Regions from separate parts of the Bradyrhizobium septentrionale genome, predicted to be linked through region 2. Evidence: predicted binding sites of a transcription regulator. Region 2 holds the regulator's gene; each other region holds the start of a gene.
The links. The regulator LexA, encoded in region 2, represses DNA repair genes until DNA is damaged. The targets are predictions, from matches to a motif close to TGTTCNNNNTGTGTTCNG.
Positions count from the first base shown of each region.

Region 1: the regulator LexA is predicted to act here: its motif matches at 1,790-1,807, upstream of HAP48_RS10965 (type IA DNA topoisomerase).
Region 3: the regulator LexA is predicted to act here: its motif matches at 1,527-1,544, upstream of HAP48_RS22355 (ribonuclease T2 family protein).
Region 4: the regulator LexA is predicted to act here: its motif matches at 1,753-1,770, upstream of dinB (DNA polymerase IV).

Region 1 covers NZ_CP088285.1:1,906,070-1,909,362, reverse strand. The annotation lists gene HAP48_RS10975 (hypothetical protein) at 1-516, opposite strand, end outside; gene HAP48_RS10970 (AAA family ATPase) at 520-1,521, opposite strand; gene HAP48_RS10965 (type IA DNA topoisomerase) at 1,840-3,293, shown strand, end outside.
Region 2 covers NZ_CP088285.1:8,064,500-8,067,792, reverse strand. The annotation lists partial or broken gene HAP48_RS40345 (ComEC/Rec2 family competence protein) at 1-154, shown strand, start outside; gene HAP48_RS40340 (hypothetical protein) at 151-378, opposite strand; gene HAP48_RS40335 (hypothetical protein) at 541-969, opposite strand; gene lexA (transcriptional repressor LexA) at 1,313-2,017, opposite strand; gene HAP48_RS40325 (molybdopterin molybdotransferase MoeA) at 2,249-3,293, opposite strand, start outside.
Region 3 covers NZ_CP088285.1:4,333,210-4,336,502, forward strand. The annotation lists gene HAP48_RS22345 (23S rRNA (adenine(2030)-N(6))-methyltransferase RlmJ) at 1-632, opposite strand, end outside; gene HAP48_RS22350 (hypothetical protein) at 665-823, shown strand; gene HAP48_RS22355 (ribonuclease T2 family protein) at 798-1,484, opposite strand; gene HAP48_RS22360 (hypothetical protein) at 1,598-2,092, opposite strand; gene HAP48_RS22365 (hypothetical protein) at 2,257-2,556, shown strand; gene HAP48_RS22370 (DUF3617 domain-containing protein) at 2,600-3,130, shown strand.
Region 4 covers NZ_CP088285.1:6,626,068-6,629,360, reverse strand. The annotation lists gene HAP48_RS33155 (hypothetical protein) at 121-330, opposite strand; gene dinB (DNA polymerase IV) at 443-1,690, opposite strand; gene HAP48_RS33145 (hypothetical protein) at 1,911-2,177, shown strand; gene HAP48_RS33140 (hypothetical protein) at 2,323-3,293, shown strand, end outside.

The DNA of each region.
Region 1 (3,293 bases), 3.6 Mb from region 2:
ATGTCCGCCGATCGCGAGGTATGGAGCCCGGCCCGAATCGACGCCCTTCCTCCGGAATTGCGCTGTGCGAATAGCCTCGATAGACTCCACCTTCTTTTTGTTCGGAGGATTGTTTCCTACTTTGCTCAGCGGCCCGCTTAGATAGTCGTTGAGAATTTCTTCAAGAACCGGACGTGCATGATCAGGAATATACAGCGCGATCACGCGGTCATTTGCTTCGGTCGTTTTGACCGCGCCGGTGCGTATATCTTGCGTTTTCATGTCGAGCACGTCAGGCGGCGTGCCCCGCTTCAATTCAACTTCGACGAATGTGCCGGTGGGCGGCTCTAGGCGCGTATCCGTCGGTTTGACGGCGTCAGCTGCCGCGAGTGCAACACGCAGTTCATTTTGAACACGTTGACCATGCGCGGCACGTTCACGAACAGCACCTGAACCGCCTCCTTGCTCGCCGACATAGCCTTGCGAAGTCGCAAATGCGATTATGTCAATGTGGGGTAGGTTGAAACGCGACGGCATACATTACGAACCTTCTGTGTCCATAAAGGCCGTTCGCATGGCGTGACGCTCTTGGAGACGGTCAACAAGGTCTTCCGTGGTGAGCTGCTTTCGCTCATCCAATATCGCCGTCTTCACAGCATCGTCTGCCGCTCTGACAATTTCTGATTGGCTTAAGCCCTCAGCCGCATGAATGATATGTTTCCACGCCGGACGGACCACTTTCATCGGAATGACGTTGGCCGTGATGAGCGTTTTGATCTGTGCTGAGGTCGGCGCGTCAAACTCCAGAACTTGGTCGTAACGGCGCAACAAGGCCCGGTCGAGGAGTGACGGATGATTGGTCGAGCAAATGATAACGCTATCGGTCGAGTTACCTTCCTCCATAAACTGAAGGAAAGAATTCAGAACGCGTCGCATTTCGGCTACGTCATTCGTGGCCGTTCGTTGACCGCCGACCGCATCAAACTCGTCGAACAGGTAAACACCGCGGCGCTTGGCGGTCTCATCAAAAATAAAGCGCAGCTTCGCGGCCGTCTCACCCATATAACGCGTTATCATCCCTTCAAGGCGGATAATGAACAGCGGAAGGTGAAGCTCACCCGCCAAAGCCTCGGCAGACATCGTCTTCCCTGAGCCGGGTGGCCCCACAAACAGGACGCGCCGATTAGGAGTTTTGCCATGTTCGCGCAACCAGTCACGTTTGCGCTGCTGACGTAAAACATCGCTAAAGCGGCCCAGCAAGCGGTCGCCTAAAACAACATCCTTCAGCTTGTAACGTGGGTCGCGCATTTCAAGCAGCCCCTCTAGACTGCCACGCGGACTTGCAAACGGAATCGCGACCGACGCCCCCCGCGAATTGCGCGAGCGCGCTTTGTCGATTTCAGTTCGCATCTCTTGTGCGGTGTCGCGCCGGCCTTGCCGAGCTTCTGAAGCTGCGATCTGAAGCGCGATGGAAAAGAACCCATCTTCATCACCCTCAGCACGGCTTCTCAACATAGCTAGAATCTGCTTGGCGCTCGACACGATAGATCCTCTCTACACGAATCGTACTACAGCCGCGCCCATCCGCGAACGCTTTTTTGATGCGTCATCCTCCGTTGTGTATGACCTGCGGTTAAGGGCGTTATACAGACGGCGATGCTGGACCGCTTCATCGCCGTTGTCTTCGCGTTCGGTTGTGAAGAACGAGCGCAAGCAGTCCCCCTGGATGCCGTCCGCCGACACGCGCCGTAAATAACCTCCAAGCAGGGCACTATCAGGAGTTGGATTAATTGTAGCTTGCTCTTCTGTGTGTTCATGGTATGTTCCAGGCGTTAAATGCACCCTCCCAATTAGGCCGTCATGGCAGATCAGATCGTCATCACGGAGAAAACCAGCCAGGCCAAAGACGTCCGCGCCGCAATTGGTTCTCGCTACGGTGATGTTCTTCCAGCTGAGGGCCATTTGTTCGATCTCCTCGAACCGGAGGATGTTGTTCCGGCCTGGAAGCGATGGTCGCCGATACTTTTACGGCCTGAAGGTCTTTACGGTACCTGCCCGGCAGAGGGCGGTAACAAAGCGGCCAAGCTCAAGGCCATTCGCGAGGCGTTGCGCACTGCCAAGCGCGTTTGGCTTGCAACCGATTGCGACCGCGAGGGTCAGCTGATCGGTCAGGAAATTCTTGAGCATTACGATTATCGCGGCCAGGTGATGCGAGTGCTGTTCACCGCGCAGGATTCGCAGACCATCCGCGACGCATTCGGTCGCGCAAAACCCAATACCGAATACTCTCGCCTATACGCCGCCGCGGTTGCGCGCCGACAGGCCGATCAGATTTACAACCTGTCGCTCACTCGCACCGCAACCGTCATCCTTGGACAAGGCGCGCGAAGAGTGATTGGAGTTGGTCGTGTGAAGACGCCGACATTAGCCATTGTATGCAAGCGTGAATTGGAAATCCGAAACTTCGTGCCGCTGGCCTATTTTGAGATTGTCGCCACCGCGAAAGTTGCGGGCGGGCAATTCCAGATGCGGCACGCGCCGCAGGACCGAATTGTTAAGCGCGAGATCGCCCAGGACGTAGTCAAAGCGGCTGAAGGTTTCGAGGGCGCGCTTACCGTGCGCGTCGAGGATAAGCGGCAAGGGCCACCCAAGCTGCATGATTTGCCTTCGCTGCAGAAACTCTGCGGCTCGCGCTTCGGCTGGTCGGCCAGCAAAACGCTCGAAGTGGCGCAGGAGCTGTATGACGGCCAAGGCAAGAAGATCATCACCTATCCTCGTGCCGAAGTGCGCTACCTGCCGCAGAGCTTGATATCGGATGTGCCGCGTATCATCGCCGGACTGCGAGTGGGCCAATCGTTCGGAGCGATCCCTGTACCCGATCCGCCGGTGATTCGTAGAGGCGCGAGCGGCACCTTCTACGACAAGGGGCTGGAGGGTGCGAGCCATCATGCCGTCATTCCCAACGTCAACACCATCGACAAGCTGCCGGAGGTCTGGCCTCGCCTATCGTCTGACGAGAAGAAACTCTTTGACGTTATCGCAAGGGCATACCTGGCCGCCCTGATGCCCGACTTCCGTTACCGGCAGACAACCGCAACGCTCGATGTGCGCGGCTTCGAATTCCGCGCAGCCGGTCGTCAGCCCATTGATCTCGGCTGGCGAGCAGCATTCCCGGAGTGGCAACCCGCCGACGAAAAGGGCGATGAGGCGCAGATGCTGCCGCCGCTGCGCGACGGCGAGATGGCGCAACTGCAAGATCCAAAAATCGAGAACAAGGAGACCCGACCGCCGCCGCGCTACAACGAAGGCACTCT
Region 2 (3,293 bases):
CGATGCGGTGAAGCCCGGCGGCATCGACCGGCCGTGGTCGCCGGCGGTTCCCGGTGACGGTGAGAGCGAGACGATCCTCCGCACACCCGCCGCCGCGCCGCGGCCTGCCGTCGATGCGACCCCGGCCGAGACCGACCTGCAGGGGGATGACTAGCCGTTGTTGGGCGAGGGGGTAGTCGGCAGCTCGAACAGGCCGAGATGGTACTCGTCGGAATCGGGGCCGGCGTCGGGCTTCCTGACGAGGGTGAAGACGGCCTCGGGAAACTGCTCCCAGACCTTGAGATCATCGGCCGTCACCGTCAGCCAGCCGAACCGGAACATGTAGCGGCCCGGCTCGGTGACGCGTCCAGCCTTTTGCCATGTGACCTTGTCGACCACTGCGCAGGTTTCCGTGAGTGCACGTCCTCCGTACGCGATGATGCGCCAAGGCGCTCGCCGACGCAAATCTCCTCATGCGCCCCGGAAGCGGAAATCCGGGGTCGCTCGAAATCGCTTAAGGTCATCCGCCGCCGAATGGCTCATTCCGCGGCGACGGTGCGCTCAACCCAAAAACAGCGACGCGAATGCGGAGGGGCGCCGCTCCACAGCCTTCGGCTTGTGCTCGACCTGCGGATGCAATGCCGGCAATTGCAGCACGCTGACGCGCTGTCCCTCGACCAGCTGGGTCACCAGAACATGGCTGCCGTCGGGGAATTCGACCGCGTCGTGATGGCGATCGGGCACGTCGGGCTCAACTTCGTTGAACACGCCGACGCGGAAATTCATCGTCTTGGTCCAGATCCAGCGGCTGTCGTAGCGAACGTTCTCGGCGAAAGCGAGCTCGGTGCCCGGCAGCATGCAGACCGCGACCGTGGGATCGTTCTCCGAAGCAAAGCCGCGGGTCGACGTGCCGCGGAAGGTCGTGGTGATCAGCGTCTCTCCGACAATGGCGGGGCGCGCTGCCACGGCGTGCAGACTATAGTCACACATCGGATGGCTCCTCTTTTCGAGGTAGCGACCCGTGCCTCTCCTTGAGGCGCAGGCCTCTACCAGAGTGGACGATAGCAAACGAGTGTCTGCTCGTTTCTGGGCGATTGTACGACTGGCCGTCGAACGCCTCAATCACAAACACGCTACACTGCGCGAGAGGTATCGGGGCGCATCCAAGCTGGTCCGCACGCTGCGCTATCTTCCAAGGAACGATCCGATCTGTTGCTCGTTCCTGGATCGGGACGACTTTTTCTTCGAATCGTCATCCCGCTCCATATGTCTGTTCGAGCATGATCTTTTCGGAAAACCGCTTCGCACTTTTCCGGATCATGCTCCGCGGTCGTCAGTATTTGCGATAAAGGCCGATCAGCTTGCCCTGGATGCGGACCCGGTTCGGCGGCAGGATGCGCACTTCATAGGCAGTGTTGGCCGGCTCGAGCGCGATCGATGCACCGCGGCGGCGGAAGCGCTTCAGGGTGGCTTCCTCCTCGTCGATCAGCGCCACCACGATGTCGCCGGTGTTGGCGACGTCGTTGCGCTGGATCAGCGCCATGTCGCCGTCGAGGATGCCGGCGTCGACCATGGAGTCGCCGCGCACCTCCAGCGCATAATGCTCGCCGGAGCCGAGCATGTCGGGCGGCACGCTGATGGTGTGGCTGCGGGTCTGCAGCGCCTCGATCGGCGTCCCGGCCGCGATCCGGCCCATCACGGGGACGGCGACCGGACGGTTGCCGTCGTCCTCGGCGATCGGCGGCGTGCTGCTGCGCTTGCCGAGGGTGCCCTCGATGACGCTGGGCGTGAAGCCGCGGCGACCGTTGCCGCCGCCGGCGGCCAGTTCGGGCAGCTTGATGACCTCGATGGCGCGGGCGCGGTTGGGCAGGCGGCGGATGAAGCCGCGCTCCTCCAGCGCAGTGATCAGGCGGTGGATACCGGACTTCGAGCGCAGGTCGAGCGCATCCTTCATCTCGTCGAAGGAGGGCGGCACGCCGGCCTCTTTCAGACGTTCATTGATGAAACGCAGAAGTTCGTACTGTTTGCGCGTGAGCATCTCGAGTATTCCCCCGGTTGATAGCGTCGTTCGATTCCGAGACTCTTCAGGTGGGGCCTTCAGACGGGGCCTGATCTCGGGAGCGCGATGCTCCCTGGCGGCTTCCCGATTGTAGACACCAGTACTCGAAACAAATCATGAACGGACACTATATGTTCGATATGTGTTCCGCAACCACTTAATTTCCGGTGAACGCATCAGGCGGCGCGCAATCGGCAGCCCGCGAAAACCTCACTCGGGCAGTGTGAGGATCTCGCATTCGCTGCCCTTGGCGGCGGCGGGCGCGAACGGCGGACGCACCAGAAGTGCCCGCGCCGCAGCGAGATTCCCGAGCAGCGAACTATCCTGCTGCATCACCGGCGTGGCGATCGGCGCGCCGTCCTGGCGCTCTTCGAGACGCGCGCGCAGGTAGTCCTCGCGCCGGTCGTTGGCGGCGAGGTCGCGGCCGAGCAGGGCGGTCGTGCGGACATGATGGATGGTGTTCCGGCCGCTCAAAGCCCGAATCAACGGCACCAGAAACAGGAAGGCGCAGACATAGGACGACACCGGATTGCCGGGCAGGCCGATCACCCGCATCGCGCCGAGCCGGCCATGCATCATCGGCTTGCCGGGCCGCATCGCGATCCGCCAGAACGCCATCGCGACGCCCTCGGCCTCCAGCGACTGCTTGACCAGATCGTGGTCGCCGACCGAGGCCCCGCCGGTGGTGATCAGGATGTCGGCGCCGGTCTCCCGCGCCCGGCGGATGCCGGCGGTGGTCGCGGCCACCGTGTCGGCGGCAACCCCGAGATCGACGGTCTCGGCGCCTTCGGCGCGCGCCAGCGCACGCAGCGCATAGCCGTTGGAATAGACGATCTGGCCGGGGCCGGGCCTTGAGCCCGGCATCACCAGCTCGTCGCCGGTGGCGAGCACCGCGACCTTGGGACGGCGGCGCACCGCGAGTTCCGGATAGTTCATGGCGGCCGCCAGCGAAAGCGCGCGGTCGGAGAGGCGGCTGCCGCCCTTCAGCAGCAGGTCACCCTCACGGAAGTCGACGCCGGCCGGGCGGATGTGCCGTCCTGGGCTCGCGGCCTCGGTGATCGAGATATGGTCGCCGTCGACCCGGGTGTCTTCCTGGATGATGACGGCGTCGGCGCCATGGGGGATGACGCCGCCGGTGAAGATCCGCACCGCCTCGCCGGCACTGAGCGTCCGCTCGAACGGCCGGCCGGCGGCGACTTCGCCGATCACCCTGAGCCGGGCCTTGAGGTCAGCCGCATCGGCGGCGCGCACGGCG
Region 3 (3,293 bases), 3.7 Mb from region 2:
TGCGCGAGCTCGTCGGTGGCCCTCCGGGATTTTACGGGGTACCACAAAAGATACGCGCCGGTCGGCCATTTCGCGAACGCTTCAGTGAAAGCACGGGCCAGTCGTTCGAACTCATCCTTTGCCTCGAACGGTGGATCGATCAGCACCAGACCGCGCCGCTCGTTCGGCGGCACGAATGCGGGCAGCGCCGTCCAACCATCGAGATCAACGACGCGCGCCTGCGCATCACGCCGCAACGCATCGATCAGTTGCTTGCGCGCCGTCGGTTCGATCTCGCAGGCGGTGAGGCGGTCTTGCGGCCGCAGCAGCGCACGCGCGATCAGCGGCGAACCGGGATACGCTTTCAGTTCGCCTCTCGAATTGAATGCCCTGACGATGTCGAGATACGGCGCGATCAGCGGCAGTGCCTTGTCGGAGAGTCGCGCCTGCATCAGCCGCGCGATGCCGGTGAGCCATTCGCCGCTGCGCTGCGCTTCGCTCGATGTCAGGTCATAGAGCCCGGCGCCGGCATGGGTGTCGATGACGCGGAGCGGCGCCTGCTTTTCCTGCAGATAGGTCAGCATGCGCACCAGCACGATGTGCTTGATGACATCGGCAAAGCTGCCGGCGTGAAAGGCGTGACGGTAGTTCATGGGATGATTGTGCCGCGCTCCAGAGGGAGCGCATGTTGTACTTCGTCATGCCCGGGCTTGTCCCGGGCATCTACGCCTTATCTCGCTTGTTTCATGACAGCGTCGATGGCCAGGACATGCTGCGCGACGACGTGCGGCGCGCGCCCGCCCTGAACGCGGAGGGCTCTAGCCGCCGCGAACCGGCGGCATAAGCACCTGATCACGGCGACAGGCACGGCGGTCGGTTTCCTCGCAGGAACGGAATTGCAGGTCCTTGCTGAGGCAGATCCGCACCTCGCTGAGCCGCCTGCTGTCGCAGGTCACCGCGATCGCCGAACTGCTGAGTCCGGGATTGACCTTGATGAACGCCGCCTCCAGCTCGTCGGGCGCGATCGTCTTCGGCTCCGACAATTGCAGGAATTCCTCGGGGATCTTCACCGCGGCGCGGGCCTTGCGGATGGCTTCGAAATAGGCGCGCTCGCCGAGGCCGGAGCAGGTGCCGTGCTTGTCCCACTCGTTGTAGATCAGCCCGGGCGCCGGCATCAGGTCGAGCATCGAGGTCATGATGTTGCGGGCGAGCCGCGGCGAGGGCCGCTGGCAGTATTCCGGAAAGCCCCGCTCATATTGCGGCCACAGGCCGTGCACCACGAAGGAATACGGCCGCCCGCTGCACTGGGCCTGCGTGCCGCGGCCGTTGTTGCCGCGCTCGCTCGCCGCCTCGCAGAACGAAGGCGACCACGACAGCGACAATACGTAGAAATCGAACTCGCCCGGCGCATTCTGGCGGCGATCCTGGGCCGAGGCCCCCACCGCACCGCATATAATAAAGGCAATCGAAATCAGAAATCGGGAAATTGTGACCAACCGCGGCATCAAACGCCCCCTCACTCGACCGCCCGGAGCCTAGCAGGCCGCGGGAACATTTCAAGAACAAAAGCCGCCGTCTGAATGGCGGCGGCTTCTGCTGTCAGCAATCTGGTCGGAGATCAGGGCCGGGCGGCCTTGCAGGCCGGGTTGTAGGCCCAGTTGCGATCGAGGCCGGTCACGCACCATTCGACGCCCGGGCTGAGGCTGAGGGCGTCGCTGACACCGGCAAAACCGCCGTCCTCGATGATCGAATAGTGTACGCCGCGCACCTTGCCGTCGCTCAACATCACGTCGCCCGAGCAATAGCGGCGCGGAATATTGTCGGCCTGCCAGGGGCGGAAGGCGGTTTCGTGGATCCGGTTGAAGCCGGTGATCACGAGCGGTGAATTCCAGAAAGTGGCTTCCTTTTCCTGGAATTGCTCGCTGATGACCCTCAGCGCCCTCTCGCAGGGCGCCACATTGCCGTCATAGCGCGGGCCGGACAGCCAGAAATTCAGCTCGAACGGATTGGCGGCCTCGGCCGTACCCCCGAAAGCCAGCAGGCCGACCACGAGTGCGGCGCCGAGGCCAAGCTTGTGGCCGAGTTTAGTGCGGGAGTTGAACAGGTTGCGCATGGGAATCCACCCGATGATCCGATGCGCGGACGGTGCCGCGAAGCCCCGGCAAGGTCAAGTGCAGCGCGGCAACACCTGCGGAGAAGTCCACTTCTAGCCGCCGGCTCGTTCTTTTCACGGTGGCCGGCGCACTCTATGTTGTTTCAAGCGAAATGGAGTCTGCGATGCGAAGGAAATTGGCCGCGTGCCTGGTTGCCGTTTGCGGGATGCTGGCCGTCGTACCGGCGCGAGCCGATTGGATGCAGCCGGTGCCGCCATTCAAGGGCAATGATACCGGCGGTATTATCGCCTATACGCTGGCAGCCCAGACCGACGCCCGGCAGCTCGCCGTCGATCACTGCGCCTCCTACGGCAAGGTGGTGAAGTTCCTTGCGGTGCAGCGCTATCCGAGCGGCTATATCTCCTTCGCCTGCCGCTGGGTGCCCTACGGCTCGGCCCAGAGGCCGGTGCGCACGCTCTACTGAGCGCGCGGCAAATCCTCCGATCGTTCAGCCGGGAGCTCACCGCATGACCCGACAGCTTGCCTTGCTTGGTTCGGCTGTTTGCCTTGTCCTGTCCGCCGGCGCCGCAAGTGCCGTCGACCTGCCGACCCGCAAGCCCGGCCTGTGGGAGATGAAAATGCTGCGTACCGGCGGGCCGATGCCGGAAATCACCATGCAGCACTGCACCGACGAGACCACCGACAAGGAAATGAGCGCGGCGGCCTCGCCGATGGCCAAGGAAGTCTGCTCCAAGCAGGACATCCAGAAGACTGCGACCGGCTATGTCAGCGATTCCGTCTGCAGCGTCGCCGGCATGACGGTACAGAGCCATGCCGAGATCGTCGGCGATTTCAATTCCGCCTACACGGTCAAGAGCACCTCACATTCCGAGGGCGGCGCGGCCGGCGCGCGCGACACCACCATGACCATCGAGGCGAAATGGCTTGGCGCCTGCAAGGCCGACCAGAAGCCCGGTGACATCATCATGCCCGGCGGCATGAAGATGAACGTCAAGGACATGGAAAAGCTGAAGGGCCTGCTGCCCAAGCAGAAGTAGGGCGCAGCGCATTCGGTTGACGCTGCGCGCCTGAATGTATGGCCCCTCATGTTGAGGGGCCATGAACGTTTTGCACCTCCGTCATTGCAAGAGGCTCGCGACAAAATTGCCAAGCAATTTTGCGCTGAAGCAACGACTTGTCCGCCGAAGCTCGGTGAAGGCG
Region 4 (3,293 bases), 1.4 Mb from region 2:
CGGTCACCGCGTCGACGTCAAAGTTGTAGACTGCTTGCGGCTGGCGAGATCAGTTTCTCTGCCGTCGATCCCCTGCCCTTCGAGCTATTTTTCCGGACAGCCTGGCCGCGACCTGATCTCCTAGGTCAGCATCGAGATGATCGATTGCAGCTGATTGGACGCTGAGGTCACGAGTCCGTCGAACGAGGTCTGGCCGTGAGCGGCGGCTCTCAGGATGCATTCAGCAACGGCCGCCTTGAGACCGAAAACGGATTGATCCGCAGGTACGCTGGCCATGACCGTGTCCAATGCATCGCGCATGGTCTGGATCAGTTCGGCGCTGTACTTCATGGCTGTCCTCCGCAGCCCCAGAATAGGCCGAGTGCGCGAGGTCACCACTCACAAGGGCGCGATTCCAAATTGCCTTTTGTTAATGGACTGACGAGAAAGTGAATCACGAGTTCTAGAGGTCTTTCTCGGCAAGCTTGCGAAACTCATCGGGGACCGAACGAACAGCCTCCAGCGCCGCCGAACCGTATCCGATCGCGTCCCAGCCAAAGCGATCGCGGATCCTGTCGATGGCACGGTCTGCCGCCCAGCGGGCCATCCCCGGCCGACTTCCAGGGCGAAGTGCTTCATCGGCCAGTCCGAGCGGGAGGTCGAGAGCAAGATCCCAGTGTTCCTCGAGGTGCGACACCGAGATAGCCAGCAGCGAGATGATCTTCTCGCCCGGGTGGTCAGCGAGCGCAGCACGTACCAGACTTTCGGCGAGGCGGGCCAGGATCATTGTCGTGCACACCGGCGCATCGAGCGTCATCGCGCGCGTCACCGACTTCAGGTCGGCGAAACGAACGCGTACTGTCACAGTACGTCCAGGCCGGGATTTGGCCCGAAGCCGCGTGGCGACGCGGTCGGCGAGATGAAGCAGCGTTGGCCGAATGACTTGCTCGATCGCGGGCTTTCGGCCAAGCGCCGATTGTGCTCCTGCCGATCGCGCACGGCGGTGCGGCTTGAGTTGTCGTGGATCGCGATTCCAGGCCAAGGCTGCGAGCTTCTCGCCCGCCGCGGGACCGAGCAACCTTGCCAACGACCATTCCGACAATTTGGCAAGCTGTCCGATTGTCGAAACGCCGATCGCCGCCAGCCGCGTCCGGGTGACCGGCCCCACACCCCACATCAGTTCAACCGGCAAATCGTGAAGGAATTTCAGCTCGGCGTCGGGATCAACCACGACAAGCCCGTCGGGCTTTGCGACCTGCGAGGCGATCTTTGCAAGATGCTTGGTGCGTGCGACGCCCACCGAGATCGGCAGGCCGAGCTCGGTGCGCACGCGCCGCCGGATCGCCGCGGCTATTTCGGCGGGCGTTCCGAACAGGTGCGTGCAGCCGGCAACGTCGGCGAACGCCTCATCGATCGAAATGCGCTCGACCAGCGGTGTGAAATCGCCGATCACCTTGATCGCCGCATCACCCAGCCGCTGGTAGTCGCTGAAATGGCCGCCGACAAAAATGAGCTGCGGGCACAGCTCGCGCGCTTCCCGTCCCGACATGCCGCCACGCACGCCGAAGGCCTTCGCCTCGTAGGACGCGGCAAGCACAACCCCGCCCCCAACGGCGATCGGCCTGCCTCGCAGCGTTGGCTCAAGCAGCTGCTCGACCGACGCGTAAAATGCATCGAGGTCGGCGTGAAGGATCGTCGTTGCCGTTGCCATCTCAACCCGTTCACCCCGGCCTCCGACCGAAATTGGTCGATCTCGGATACGGGAATTGACCATAGAACAAAACACGAACAATATGAACCGGTATTCTCTGTGCTCGCTTGCGGCATGACTGATGTCAGTCCGTCTTTGCGCCTTATTGATCGCTCGCGGATGGCGTGCCTGTCGGAGCGCGTCGGTTGACGGACAAGCTCTTTGGGGTTGATATCCTCAAATGAACGATCACGCTCATCAGGTGGACTTTCAGGCCGCGGCCTCGCTTTACAAGTGGCCGTCTCTGAACAATTCCAGGCGAGAGGACCGGACGCCCTATATGGTCGTCAACGGGACGCTCGACCAATGCATTCGCGATTTCATGGACAAGCCTGAGAAGACGCGACACCTCTATGAGATCCGGACCAGGTCGCAGCCTCCGCTCGTCCCCGATGTGCTGTCGCCGGAGCATGTGCTCGAGCTCTCCAGGCTGCGCGAATTTCTCTGAAGCGCTTCAGCCCACGCGATCCTGACGCATCCCGTTGCAGGCGGACTTATCCATCTGTTGCGCGCCTGGCGGCGGATTGTTTGCCTATGCGAGAGCCGTTACACTCCCTCGACTCTCCGGCTGACGGGGCATCGAGAGGCGCTGCATGAAGTTCAATCTGGCGATCCTGAGCGTGCTGGCCGCAAGGCCCGAGCAACGGATCCCGCTTGATGAAGTCAGCCGCGAAGTCAAGCGCATGATCGCAGCGGGCGACGGAGCCACGCAGTTGAAGCGCTCGTCCGAGCTGGGCGACGCTGACGTCTTCGAAGCCGGATTAGCTTCGATCAATGACGCCGGTCTGCAGATCACCGGCTCCGGCCTCTCGCTATGGCACTCACTCGAAGCTTCACGTGGCGAACGGCAGCGCATCGAGCAAGAATCCAATGAACGGCAAGAGCGCCCGGACACCGTTGTTGCCGACACGCGCGATGCGCTAAGCGGTGCGGTCGTCGACCGGACCGATGACATTGATGCCGCACCCGAACCACGCGCCGATGTTCCGATCGTATTCGAGCCGGCCTTTGGCTCGGTTCACGATACGAATCGAAGCGATGCCCGGCTATCGCGACTCGTCGGATTGCTCGCCAGCAGCATGCCGAAGTTCGCTCGCCGGCGGCGGCGGCGTTCCTCGGACGGCATGGCAGATCGCAAGGCCGGCGATCGGGTTGGCGTGACGGGGTTCGCCGTCGCATGTCTCAGCCTGATCGCGGTCGTTGCGTGCGTTGCCGCAGCGATTGCGCTCGGCCAGAACTCCACCCTGAAGTCGGACATTGCCACGCTGCGCCGGGAGCTGGTTCCGCTGCGAGAACGTCTCGCAAGACTCGAACAGATCGAAACCGTGAAGCGCGACGCCGCCCAACAGGAAGCGGCGCAAGACAAGGCGGAGGCAGAGAAGAAGGCGCTTGACGCCGCCGCCCAACAGGCCGCGCTCAACCTCTCGCGGGAAGAGATTCAGTTGGTCAGGGAGTACATCAAGGCCGCGCCTTCGGCCGGCGCCGGCGGGCCGCCGGTCAACGTCGGCGATCCCATCACCGGCGGAATGATTCCGCTGCCGTCATCGCTGACGGAGAAAGTGCC